Regions from separate parts of the Jeotgalibacillus marinus genome, predicted to be linked through region 2. Evidence: predicted binding sites of a transcription regulator. Region 2 holds the regulator's gene; each other region holds the start of a gene.

Region 1 (4,296 bases), on a different contig from region 2:
TATTGTTACTGGAGTAGTATGGCAATGGTTATTAAATCCGTCTACTGGATTTAATCAGTTTTTAAGCGTTTTTGGAATCCAACCGAAATGGTATACTGATACAAATATTCTAGCCGGATTTGAGTGGGGAAGTATTGAATTTGGTTTGCCGGTAGCGATTATTGCAGTGGTTATTGCTGCAGTATGGCAAATGACTGGTTTCTCATTAGCGATGTATTTAGCAGGGTTACGCGGGATTCCAGATGAATTACGAGAAGCAGCACGAATGGACGGGGCGAGCGAATTTCAGGTTTATCGTAAAGTCGTTCTACCGATGCTGATGCCAATTACGGTCAGTGTCATTATTATTATGGCCCATATTTCGTTGAAGATATTTGATTTAATTTATGCAATGACAGGATCAGGTGCGAATTTTGTAACCGATGTTCCTGGGGTGTATATGTTCGAAACGACATTCAGAGGAAATTACTATGCGAATGGTGCTGCTATAGCAATTATCATGTTACTTTTAGTGGCAGTATTTATTGTTCCATATTTATGGAGTAGTAGAAAGGGTGATAACTGATGGCGTCGTTTAGTATTGGAAAAGCATTCAAATATTTTATTTTAATCTTTTTCGCAGTAATCTTTTTAATGCCTGTTTATGTAATTCTAGTTACAAGTTTAAAGCCAATAGATGAAGTGTCACTTGCAACTATGTGGGCCTTGCCAACTTCAATCGATTTTAGCTCTTATGCGGAAGCTTTTTCGAATTTAGCTCCGAATTTTATGAATAGCATTTACTTGGTTATCCCTGCCACATTATTATCTGCTTTATTGGGTGCGATGAATGGTTATGTTTTGTCAAAATGGCGATTTAAAGGCTCTGACATAATATTTACGTTCATTTTATTTGGGATGTTTATTCCATATCAAAGTATTTTAATTCCAGTCATTCAGTTTTTACGTTTGATTGAATTGTACAATACAATACCAGGTTTAATTCTCGTACACGTCGTATATGGCTTGCCAATTACTACATTGATGTTTCGAAACTTTTATGCGAATATTCCTGATTCAATGATCGAATCGGCCAAAATAGATGGGGCAGGCTTTTTTGGGATATTTAGACATATTATTATTCCTCTTTCGATCACTGGTTTTGTCGTTGTGGCGATTTGGCAGTTTACGAACATATGGAATGAGTTCTTATTTGCTGTCACGATCACAACCTCTGACAAACAACCGATTATGGTAGCCTTACAGAATCTATCCGGAAGTCAGATCGTACAATGGAATGTACAAATGGCGGGGGCGCTCATTGCAGCATTGCCGACATTGCTTGTTTACATATTCTTAGGGAAGTATTTTGTACGAGGTCTTTTGGCGGGGTCTGTTAAGGGGTAGGTTAGAAAATGATTGATTAGTCTTTAATGAAAGCTATTATCCAGGTTTAGTACGTTAACCTGGATAATAGATATTTGGAAAGTTAGTGGAAACCCCTCAACCCTATCACCCCTAAATCAGGGAACCAGATGACAAGCCAGTTCAGTCAGTCAAAAACCCATACACAACATCATGAAGCCAGTCATCGAGCGTACCTTCTTCTCCTGAGTGGTACCGTTCGAATATTTCCTCTACTAATGTATCCATATCTTGTTGCGAAATCGGTTCGTTGCTAGTTCTTCCGTATTGTGCCATCACTCTTGTGATCCCTTTTTTAACCCATCTTTTTTCCATTGCCATCCTCGCTTTTTAGTTTCTAAAATAAGTATAGGGTCTAATGAACGAATAATTCAATTAGGTATGTTAAAGAACGGGTAGGTGAGGTGCGATTTGTTTTAGTCACCGTAGGAATTTATTTATTACTCGTCAGGGCCGATTTATTCTCCATCAGTACGTTTCTTCGGTTTCACCATTAAATGCCACTTGTCTTTTCACATATTCGCTGATAATATAAGAACAAACGTTCTGGTGGTGAGGTGTATGATTGATTATGGAACAATGCCCAAGCATCAAATTTTGTGCGTGGATATGCGAAGTTTTTATGCTAGCTGTACCGCCGTTGAGTTGGGGCAGGATCCGCTGACGTGCCGAATCGCTATTGTTGGAGATGAAAAACAAAAGGGGAGTGTTATCCTAGCTGCCTCACCGCGATTAAAAAAAGAATTTGGAATTCGAACAGGTTCGAGGTTACATGAGCTTCCAAGTGATGAGCGGATTGAGCTTCGTGAACCGAATATGAAGCAATATTTACGTATTTCAACTGAAATTACAAAGCTGTTCCATCGCTATGTACCGAAAGAATCCATTCATATTTACAGTGTGGATGAAAGTTTTTTGAAAATTGATGGCACAAATGGATTATGGGGAGATGCGTGGGAAGTAGCACGTCACATTACCGATGATATGACGCGGGAATTTGGTTTATCGTGTGCCGTTGGCATAGGACCGAATATGCTGATGTCTAAACTGTGTTTGGACATTGAAGCGAAGCGTAAAGGGATTGCGGAGTGGAAATACGACGAAGTCAAAACGAAGCTTTGGCCGATTTCGCCGTTGTCAACGATGTGGGGAATCGGTAGAAGAATGGAAAAACGTTTGAACCGCATGGGGATTTTTTCAGTGGGGGATTTGGCGCAACACAGTCTCGAACGTCTTGAGGGCGAATTTGGCGTGATGGGCAACCAGCTCTATCACCATGCGCATGGCATTGATTTATCGGAAATTGGTGCGCCGATTATGGATGGACAAATTAGTTTTGGGAGAAGTCAAATTTTACTTCGAGATTATACAGAGTTGCATGAAATTGAGCATGTCCTTTTGGAAATGTGTGAAGAGGTAGCAAGAAGAACACGTCAACACCATTTAGCAGCGCGTACCTTGCATCTAGGTGTTGGCTATAGTCATCTGGCAACTGCCGATTCATTTCATCGCTCGCGTTCGCTACACGAACCAACAGCGATCACGATGGAGCTTTACCGATTATGTCTTGAGCTACTTCGCGAAAACCTGCAGCCACAGCCGGTCAGGAAAATTTCGATTTCGTTGACGAATCTTGTGCCTGATCACTCCTTGCAAATGGATTTATTTAATCCAAACCGAGATCGTCAACATAAGCTCGGTTACACGATGGATGCAGTGCGCGAACGCTATGGTTCAGCCTCATTGCTAAGGGCCATCTCCTATACGAAAGCAGGAACATCAAGAAGAAGAGCCACACTCATTGGTGGACACAAATCAACAGAGAGGAAGGTTTAGAGGATGCTACGCGATCGAGGAACGATTAAATGGACGTCCATGATGTTGCCGGAGCACGTCAAAATGATACGAAACTGGGCAGAAAGTGATCAATACGAGCAGCAGGCGGATATGGATGAACAGCAAATGGAAGAGTGGAACAACGTATTGGTGCTTGCTTTAGAGGAAAAAGTGAAGATCAACATGACCTATCATGACGGAAACTTGTATGTGAAGTGCTCTGGATATGTGAGGAAAATTGATCCATTTACGCAAACGCTCGAGCTGCTTGAGAAAACCGGGAAGACGCGTTTCATCAAACTATCTGCGGTACGGTCTGTTGAGCGTACTTAATTGAAAAACTCCCAGCCACATCGACTGGGAGTATGTACATATATTATTTTTCAGCCAACGCTTTTTCTGCGCGAACACAAGAATCGAACTTTCCTTTATGCGCAGCGTCACAAAATGGCATGTTTTGTGAGAGACCGCAACGGCATAATGAGAATGTAGGTTTTGTAGTGAAGCGATTGCCATCTACATCAACGAGTTCAACGTTACCTGTTACACGTAATGAGCCGTTATCCATGACCTTAATTTGTACCTTATCCATTTTAATTCCTCCCATTCTTACTATCCTTGATCCTACTGGAACTTTCTTTAAAAAGCAAGATGCGCTAATAATCTAAACGTCCGTGCTATACTATGATCCACAAGGAGGAACGACATAATGCAAATTACGATAACCGAAATAGCGAAAGAGAAAATTCTTGAAAAAATAAATGGTAAGGGTGGTTTTTTGAAACTAAAATATGATACAGAAGGAACAGGCTGTGTCATGAATGGTGTCCCGATTTTATGGTATGTTGATGAAGTGATTGAGGAAGAAGATGTAGTCATCGAGACGAACAACATGCAGGTTTTAGTAGAAAAATCAAAAATGGTTTTTTACGATAAAGAATTGAAAATTGATTACTCTGAGCAATCAGGAATGTTCCAGTTGAAAAGCCCTAGTCAAACGATCAACGGACGGATGTCATTTAAAAATAAATAAGAAAAACGCTGTACTGTGATCAC
Region 2 (4,296 bases):
ATGTACTGCCAATTGTAAGACTCAAAACGCTTTTGAACACTTTCTGAAAATGAACGATCTAGATCACCATCGAGTGAAATGTCGTTAGAATCATAAAGCACAACAAGCTTGTCCAATTTCAAGTGACCAGCCAAAGATGCTGCTTCAGAAGAAACACCTTCCATCAAGTCGCCATCTCCACATAGTGTATATGTATAGTGATCAACCACATTATGCTCTCCGCGATTGAATTTCGCTGACAAATGACGCTCTGCCATTGCCATCCCTACAGCCATACCAAGACCTTGCCCAAGTGGACCAGTTGTCGCTTCTACTCCAACCGTATGTTTGTACTCAGGGTGTCCAGGGGTTTTTGATCCCCATTGACGAAAGTTTTTAATTTCTTCCATTGGTAAGTCATACCCTGAAAGGTGTAGTAAGCTATACAATAGCATTGATCCATGACCAGCTGATAAGACAAAGCGGTCCCGGTTAAACCAATCTGGATTTTTCGGATTATGATTCATAAAACGAGTCCATAGTGTATAAGCAAATGGCGCAGCCCCCATTGGAAGACCTGGGTGGCCTGAATTGGCTTTGTCAATCGCATCAATTGAAAGTGTGCGTACTGTACTAATCGCTAAATCATCCGTTGATGTAAACATACAAAACATCCTCTCTATCATCATTATACGTATCTATTGTACGCAAAAAAGCAGAGATGTACAAACAACTCGATAAAATTCCTTTTCTTAGACATTGTTGGGATAAATCACACTTGGGAAAAAACCGCATTCATCTCTACACGATAACGCTTACAAAATAATTAACTAAAATTTTTTTCCATACACGACAAAAAAGCCAGTTGAATGGCATTTTTGTCACGATATAAGTACGAAAGGTTTAATGCATGCGATTACGTTTTTGAACTTCTTTAAGCTTCGTTGGTGTGACATCCTTACCTTCTGGATCTAAGACGCGAACATTTTCAATAGTTTGCTTCATTGAACCACGAAAGGCAGACAAGTATTCTTGGCGAAGGGTTTGCTGTTCAACGGTTTCTTCCTTTGATAACCCTTCTCTTTTAGCTTTAGCCGATAATTCATTTATACGTGACATTTTTTTATTTGATAACATATAAAACACCCTTTCTAGAACTACTACAACGTTTATAATACATTGTATCGTACTAAAAATGTGTTGCTCTGACAAGAAATGTGCTTTTTATGTATCGATTTGCCTGTCCATGTATTCGCGAAAACGTCTATGTACTGTTGCTTTGGAAACATCATGACCTAAACCACGTAACGTAGCGGCAATTTCATGAAAGGTTAACCCATTTCTGCGCAATCGGAGAATTTCATCGATTGGCACGACGATTTTGTCACGTCCTTCTTTGTTCCCACGATCTTTTAAGTTTTTCTCGGGACGAAATCCACGTTCAACCGCACGTTTCATTCCTCTCTTGATTTTCAAATTATGAATTTTCCGTTGGTGTTCTTCTACCATACTAACAATCTGTAGAATCATTGAATCTGATTCTGATAGCTCCAGTTCACCATCGTGGCTAACAGAGAAAATTCGGATATCTTCCTTCATTAAAGTGTGAATCAGCGCAATTTTAGCATTCCCTCTTCCAATACGCGTTTCATCTTGAATAAGTATTCCATTCACTTCTTCTCTTCGTACTGTTTCAAGTAATGCGAAAACCCCATCACGATCTAAATCAAATCCACTTCCTTGCTCCCGTATTGTATCAACTATCTTAAATTGATTTCGATGGGCTAATGCCCTCAGTTCTTCTTCTTGACGTTCGAGTGACGTTTCTTGGGATTTTTTATCTGTACTCACGCGACAATAGATTACGACGTTCATTCTAACACCTCTAAACTACTACTATTATTTTTCGGAAGCCCGCTGAATCCCATCCTAGATAAATTGAACTTTAGTAGAGGTCGGCAACATAAGCTTTTCTCCTTATACTGATAGAATAGATAATAACTTGTTCTCAGAGATTATCCATTTATAAATTCATCGAAAGTGCCATTCTTACACTACTATTTGTAGATAACTGTTCTCACGATCATCCGTAAAAAAAGTTAGATAAAGTCAAAAAGCAAATGTACAACAATAAATAGAATAACATAGGAATCTTTTCATAAAGTAGCTATATTGAAACGACTATGACGAATATACGTTCGCAATTATTGCTAATATTATATACCGAACATCCGTTTTGTATCAAGCTAAAAATTCGAACTTATGTTTGTATTTTTAAAAAATTCATGCTATAATTACATAAGAATTCGATAGTCAAAAAGAGAGGTGCTCCCATGAAAAAATTATCTAATAGGCAACTTGATATTCTTGAATTCATTAAACGCGAAGTTCGCGATAAGGGTTATCCACCTTCAGTTCGTGAAATCGGAATGGCAGTTGGACTAGCTTCAAGCTCAACCGTTCATGGTCACCTAGCCCGTCTGGAAAGCAAAGGCTTGATTCGCCGTGACCCAACGAAACCAAGAGCGATTGAAATTCTAAACTTGGATGAAGATAGCATTCCTACACAAAGTGTTGTAAACGTCCCTATTGTTGGTAAGGTAACTGCAGGTTCACCGATTACCGCGATCGAAAATGTGGAGGAGTATTTTCCACTTCCAGAACGCCTAGCTTCTTCTGATGACACAGTCTTTATGCTAGAGATCATGGGTGATTCTATGATTGAAGCTGGAATTCTTAATGGCGATTATGTCATTGTGAAGCAACAGCAATCGGCGAACAATGGAGATATCGTTGTAGCCATGACTGAAGAAAATGAAGCAACAGTCAAACGATTCTTTAAAGAACATACCCATGTTCGATTACAGCCTGAGAACTCAACGATGGCACCTATCATCTTAAAAAGCGTTAGCATTCTAGGTAAAGTCATTGGCGTTTACCGTCAAGTTCATTAAGTGGACGTATAACTGGTAGCCTTGCCTTCAATTTAGAATCATGGGGTCCTCCTAGATATCAAAATAGGGGTCAATTCGTTCATGTATTGACACCCTCATCAAACCAAGAGGGCTCTTTCTAATTTCAAGTCCCCCAAAATCCTTCTAACTTACGGCTTGTGTAAAATGCATAAAATTTAACTTCTCGTCTAAATAGCATGAAACAATAGGTTTTGGTTGCAATCAGAATTCACAATATAGAATAAATATTGTTATATTTATTTTTATCAACAAATTTTTCATCAAATAGTATATTGTATATAAGTTGAATTAAATGTTTTGTCCAATATTGGCAGGAAAATATATGGTTAACCGTCGAATTAGACGCATCACTCTTAACCAACCTCTCCCCATAAAACTTCCGTACCGTAACCTTTTGTCATAATGATTATTACTCTTTTTGATAGTCTCTATCTATAGAGGAATGGAAACCGTAAAACAAGTCCCTTTCCATTCCTCACTTTTGACGTCTATTTTGCAGCCATGGAGTTCGATAATCTTTTTTACAATTGACAGCCCAAGCCCATTTCCTCCACCTGAACGGCTTCTTGCTTTATCGACCATATAAAATCGGTCAAATACATACGGCAAATCTTCTTTGGGAATTCCTCTTCCGGTATCCATTATATGAACGAGAACAGCTAGACCAGTGTTTTCCATTTGAACAACAATCCGATTGTTATCACCTGAGTATTTAATAGCATTCGTAATCAAATTTTGCCAAACATGTTCAAATAAATCACGATCGACCATAACACGGCAAGCTAGCAGATCAAGTTCAATGTCAAGATTTTTTTTAATCCATAACGGTTCAGTCACGAGAATTATTCTACGCAGCTGTTCATCTAACCGATACTCAACCGGATGAAAAGGATGATTTTCTGAATCAAGCGAAGCAAGCCGAAGCAAATGGTCACTGAGCTTTGAAAGTCTTAATGTTTCCTGATAAATAATATCAAGGTGCTCCTTTTGATGTTCCACGGGAATGACTCCATCCCTAATTGCACGTGTAAAACCACGAATCGACGTAATGGGACTCTGAATTTCATGGGAAACATTACTGACAAAGTCTTCACGCATTTTATCAACTTTCTGAATTTCACTTGCCATATGATTAAAGCTGTCCATCAATTCCCCGATCTCATCTTTCCTTCTATGTTTAAGTCGAAAGGATAAATTCCCCTTCGCCATTTCTTTTGCTGCGCTTGTCAGTTTTTTCACCGGTTCAACAATGTAATGCGATACAAGCAAAATAAGCAGACTGCCAATAACTAACACGCTAAAAAGAACAATAAGCAAAATGCGGTGCATGACTTTCAAAAAA
Region 3 (4,296 bases), on a different contig from region 2:
AGAAACGATCGCACAGCATCTTCAGCTAGAATTAGTGTCACATGGACCATCCCTTCAGGCAATCGAACAATTCTTTGTTAGTGCAAATCGTGTGATGACTGAGAATAATCGAAAACAAGCACTTGTTTTGAATGGCAGTGATGTATTTATCAACCATCACGGCATGGCACCTGGAATGCTTGTCACACATAACCAAACGGTGTTTGTGTTGTTGCCGGGACCTCCACGTGAAATGAAGCCGATGTTCCAAAACGATGTCGTGCCAAAGCTGTTAACAATATTTGGGGGCGGTAAGCCTGTTCGATCTCGTGTGTTGCGTTTTTTTGGCATTGGAGAAGCAGAGCTTGAGTCACGTATTGAAGAACTGATTGACGCGCAACATAACCCTACAATCGCTCCTTTGGCTTCAGATGGTGAAGTTATGTTGCGTCTTTCCGCAAAACACGAAAATAAAAAGGAAGCCATTTCAATGCTTGATCACACCGAACAGCTTATTAACGACGTTGTTGGTGAGTATGTGTATGGGAAAAATGATGAAACATTGCTTCTCAAAGCAGTTTCACTTTTAAAAGAACAACAAAAGACGATTGCGGTTGCGGAAAGCTTGACTGCAGGTTTATTCGCTTCTCAAATCGCTTCTGTCCCTGGTGCTGGTTCTACTTTACTCGGTGGCGTTGTGTGTTATACGAATAAAGTAAAACATCATCTTGTGGGTGTCCCACAAGACATCTTAGATACCCATGGTGCGGTAAGTGAAGCCTGTGCGATTGAGCTTGCTTCACGTATTCGAACGCGCCTTAAATCTGATATTGGCATTAGCTTTACAGGTGTCGCAGGACCAGAGCCGCTTGAGGGACAGCCACCTGGTACGGTTTGGATTGGCCTTTCTTTTAGCGATCGAGAGCCATTTGCTATTTCGCTTAAACTGACAGGAGAACGCAATTACAATCGTATTCGTACAGTTAAGCACGGATTTTTTCAGCTTATTCGATTATTAGAAAAAGAAACATCCTCTTCTTAAATGTGAAGAGGATGTTTCTTTTTAAAAAAGGTTCTGTTAAATAGCACTGTTTATATTTGAATAAAACGAACAGTTGTTCTATAATAAGGTAAAAGGACGAGAGTGAGTGGTATCGGGCGTTGAAGGAAATTATTTAAGAAATTGAAAAACTAAAGATGGGTAGACTTGCACTCACTTCCATTCGAATAATGTTGTTCGCTTTGGTAAGTATTCAGTCAAAGTTGGAATGAAAACAATAGAGCGTCACAAGGGGGTACATATGAATTGTAAAAGCGCATTACACCAAATTGAAGTAGCCGTAAAAACAGTTATTGAAATGATTGGCAAAATGAAGGAAGAAGATTTTAAAAAAACACCTACATCTAATAAACATTCTATCGGAGAGTTGTTAGAACATATTGCAGTGATTTGCGAAGCTGATTGGCGTATTTCAAAAGAAGCAACCCAAGAAGAAATGGAAGACTTTTATTCTGGAGTATCTTATAAAACCTTAGATTCGATAAAAGATGGTTTGCTTGTCAATTTTGAAGCACTTAAAAATAATTATATGAATTTATCTGAAGAAGAACTTCTTACAGAAACTAGTTCACATTGGGGTTTGACATACACAAGATATGAATGGTTGTTAGAAATCTTAGCACACGTTTATCATCACAGGGGACAATTACACGCTATGCTTGTTCACTGTGATGGAAAAGACCCTAAAATTTTAATGTTTGAATAAAAAAACGAGAAAAAGGACTTCCAACTGGGGTTCTTTGATTTTAAACGATTATCAACATTATTGTTTAACAGAGCCTAAAAAAATAAATAAAGTGAAAAGAACAAAATCGGTTCTGAAATCGAATTGAAAACCGAATGACTTCTTTAGAGAAAAGGTGAAAATGACTCTATTTTTGATCGGTAAAAAAACCGAATAAATGTTCGCTTTTTGCTTGTTAAATGATTTAAAAAAGAGTATAGTATAGTTAGGTTATGAGATACCTCTCAGATAAAGATTGGTACCTTAGATAAAAGGAGGAATTTTTGTGAGTGAACGTCAAGCAGCCCTCGATATGGCGCTAAAACAGATTGAAAAGCAATTTGGTAAAGGGTCTATTATGAAGTTGGGGGAAAAGACTGATAGAAATATTTCAACTGTATCCAGTGGATCTATCGCATTGGATGCAGCGCTTGGAATAGGCGGATATCCACGCGGTCGTGTGCTTGAAATATATGGACCAGAAAGTTCGGGTAAAACAACTGTCTCGCTTCACGCCATTGCAGAAGTTCAAGCAAATGGCGGTCAAGCAGCGTTTATCGATGCGGAGCACGCGCTCGATCCTGTGTACGCTAGCAAACTAGGAGTTAATATCGATGAGTTACTACTATCCCAACCAGATACAGGGGAGCAAGCACTTGAAATTGCTGAAGCGCTTGTTCGAAGCGGTGCAGTTGAAATTATTGTTGTCGATTCTGTTGCAGCGCTAGTTCCAAAAGCAGAAATTGAAGGAGAAATGGGAGATACTCACGTTGGTCTACAAGCTCGATTAATGTCTCAAGCACTTCGAAAACTATCAGGTGCGATTAGTAAATCGAACACCATCGCGATTTTCATCAACCAGATTCGTGAAAAAGTAGGTGTCATGTTCGGGAGCCCTGAAACGACACCAGGTGGACGTGCATTAAAGTTCTATTCGTCGATCCGTCTAGATGTGAGACGTGCAGAAACATTGAAGCAAGGAAATGAAATGGTCGGAAATAAAACGCGTATTAAAATCGTCAAAAATAAAGTTGCTCCACCTTTTCGTATTGCCGAAGTCGACATTATGTACGGAGAAGGCATTTCAAGAGAAGGAGAAATTATCGACTTAGGTGCTGATGTGGACATTATTCAAAAAAGTGGATCTTGGTATTCTTATAATGGCGACCGATTAGGACAAGGTCGTGAAAACTCGAAGCAATTTTTAAAAGAAAACCCTGAAACTCGTCAAGAAATCATGATGAAAATTCGTGAGTACCACGGTATGGACATTGATCATGATGCTCCAGAAGACGGTGCAGAATTAAAATTAAATGATCAGTAAAAATCTATTTTTATCACTATTAAATTGATAGAAAAAGCAAAGAGTCTAATTCCTCTTTGCTTTTTTGTATAAATCCAGTAAAATAAAGGTTGCTTCGAATATTCTGTAATACCCTTGACAAGAAAAATTCACAGACTTAAAATTAAAATTGTATATTTTACAATTTTATTCGTTTGACTAGTTAAATTGCCTGGCCTTGTATAGTACTTTTTTATACTAGCCGACAAAAGGCAGGATCTGAAACATTTGAATAGCAAGGGGAGGTGAATACGATGGGACTATTTGATATCATCTCCATTTTGCTTGGCATTATCGTCGGTGTGTTTGTTGGTTATTTGATTCATAAATTCATGATGGATGCGAAAATCGGTGGCGCGAAAGGCTCTGTAGAACAAATCATTACAAATGGTAAACGTGAGGCAGAAGCACTTAAGAAAGAAGCGCTACTAGAAGCTAAAGATGAGAATCATAAGCTTCGTTCAGAGATTGAAGCGGAAATTCGTGAGCGAAGAAACGAATTACAAAAGCAAGAAAATCGTTTAATGCAGCGAGAAGAAAACTTCGATCGCAAAGATGATTCGATGGAGAAACGCGAATCATTGCTTGAGCGCAAGGATCATTCCTTGCATGAACGACAACAACATATTGAAATGATGGAAAGCAAAGTGGACGAGATGGTTCGACAGCAAGACCTTGAACTTGAACGTATTTCCAGCTTGACCCGTGAAGAAGCGAAGAGCATTATCCTTGATCAGGTGGAAAAAGAACTTGCTCAAGATATAGCGATCATGGTGAAGGAACAGGAAAATCGTGCAAAAGAAGAATCCGAGAAGAAAGCACGTGAAGTACTTTCGCTTGCGATTCAACGATGTGCGGCTGATCACGTAGCGGAGACAACTGTTTCTGTCGTGAATTTGCCGAATGATGAGATGAAAGGTCGTATCATTGGTCGTGAAGGGCGTAACATCCGTACACTTGAAACGTTAACAGGAATTGATCTTATCATTGATGATACGCCAGAAGCTGTCATTCTTTCTGGATTCGATCCGATTCGACGTGAAACAGCACGTATCGCGCTTGAAAAACTCGTACAGGATGGTCGTATTCATCCGGCACGAATCGAGGAAATGGTGGACAAGGCACGACGAGAAGTGGATGAATATATCCGCGAAATCGGTGAACAAACTACGTTTGATGTGGGTGCTCACG

What was found. The regulator LexA, encoded in region 2, represses DNA repair genes until DNA is damaged. The targets are predictions, from matches to a motif close to CGAACATATGTTCG.
Region 1: AB1471_RS00575 (Y-family DNA polymerase) is a predicted target of LexA. The motif match lies at 1,939-1,952, and genes of this name have one in related genera.
Region 3: recA (recombinase RecA) is a predicted target of LexA. The motif match lies at 1,935-1,948, and genes of this name have one in related genera.

The regions. Positions count from the first base shown of each region.
Region 1 covers NZ_JBFMIA010000001.1:103,028-107,323, reverse strand. Annotated here, with positions in the region: gene AB1471_RS00590 (carbohydrate ABC transporter permease) at 1-565, shown strand, start outside; gene AB1471_RS00585 (carbohydrate ABC transporter permease) at 565-1,386, shown strand; gene AB1471_RS00580 (YqzH family protein) at 1,528-1,719, opposite strand; gene AB1471_RS00575 (Y-family DNA polymerase) at 1,966-3,240, shown strand; gene AB1471_RS00570 (YolD-like family protein) at 3,244-3,573, shown strand; gene AB1471_RS00565 (CDGSH iron-sulfur domain-containing protein) at 3,617-3,832, opposite strand; gene AB1471_RS00560 (iron-sulfur cluster biosynthesis family protein) at 3,950-4,273, shown strand.
Region 2 covers NZ_JBFMIA010000011.1:11,927-16,222, reverse strand. Annotated here, with positions in the region: gene tkt (transketolase) at 1-644, opposite strand, end outside; gene AB1471_RS11880 (DUF896 domain-containing protein) at 883-1,116, opposite strand; gene AB1471_RS11875 (YneB family resolvase-like protein) at 1,204-1,854, opposite strand; gene lexA (transcriptional repressor LexA) at 2,313-2,933, shown strand; gene AB1471_RS11865 (sensor histidine kinase) at 3,387-4,296, opposite strand, start outside.
Region 3 covers NZ_JBFMIA010000003.1:57,732-62,027, reverse strand. Annotated here, with positions in the region: gene AB1471_RS05420 (competence/damage-inducible protein A) at 1-1,021, shown strand, start outside; gene AB1471_RS05410 (DinB family protein) at 1,281-1,745, shown strand; gene recA (recombinase RecA) at 2,050-3,087, shown strand; gene rny (ribonuclease Y) at 3,360-4,296, shown strand, end outside.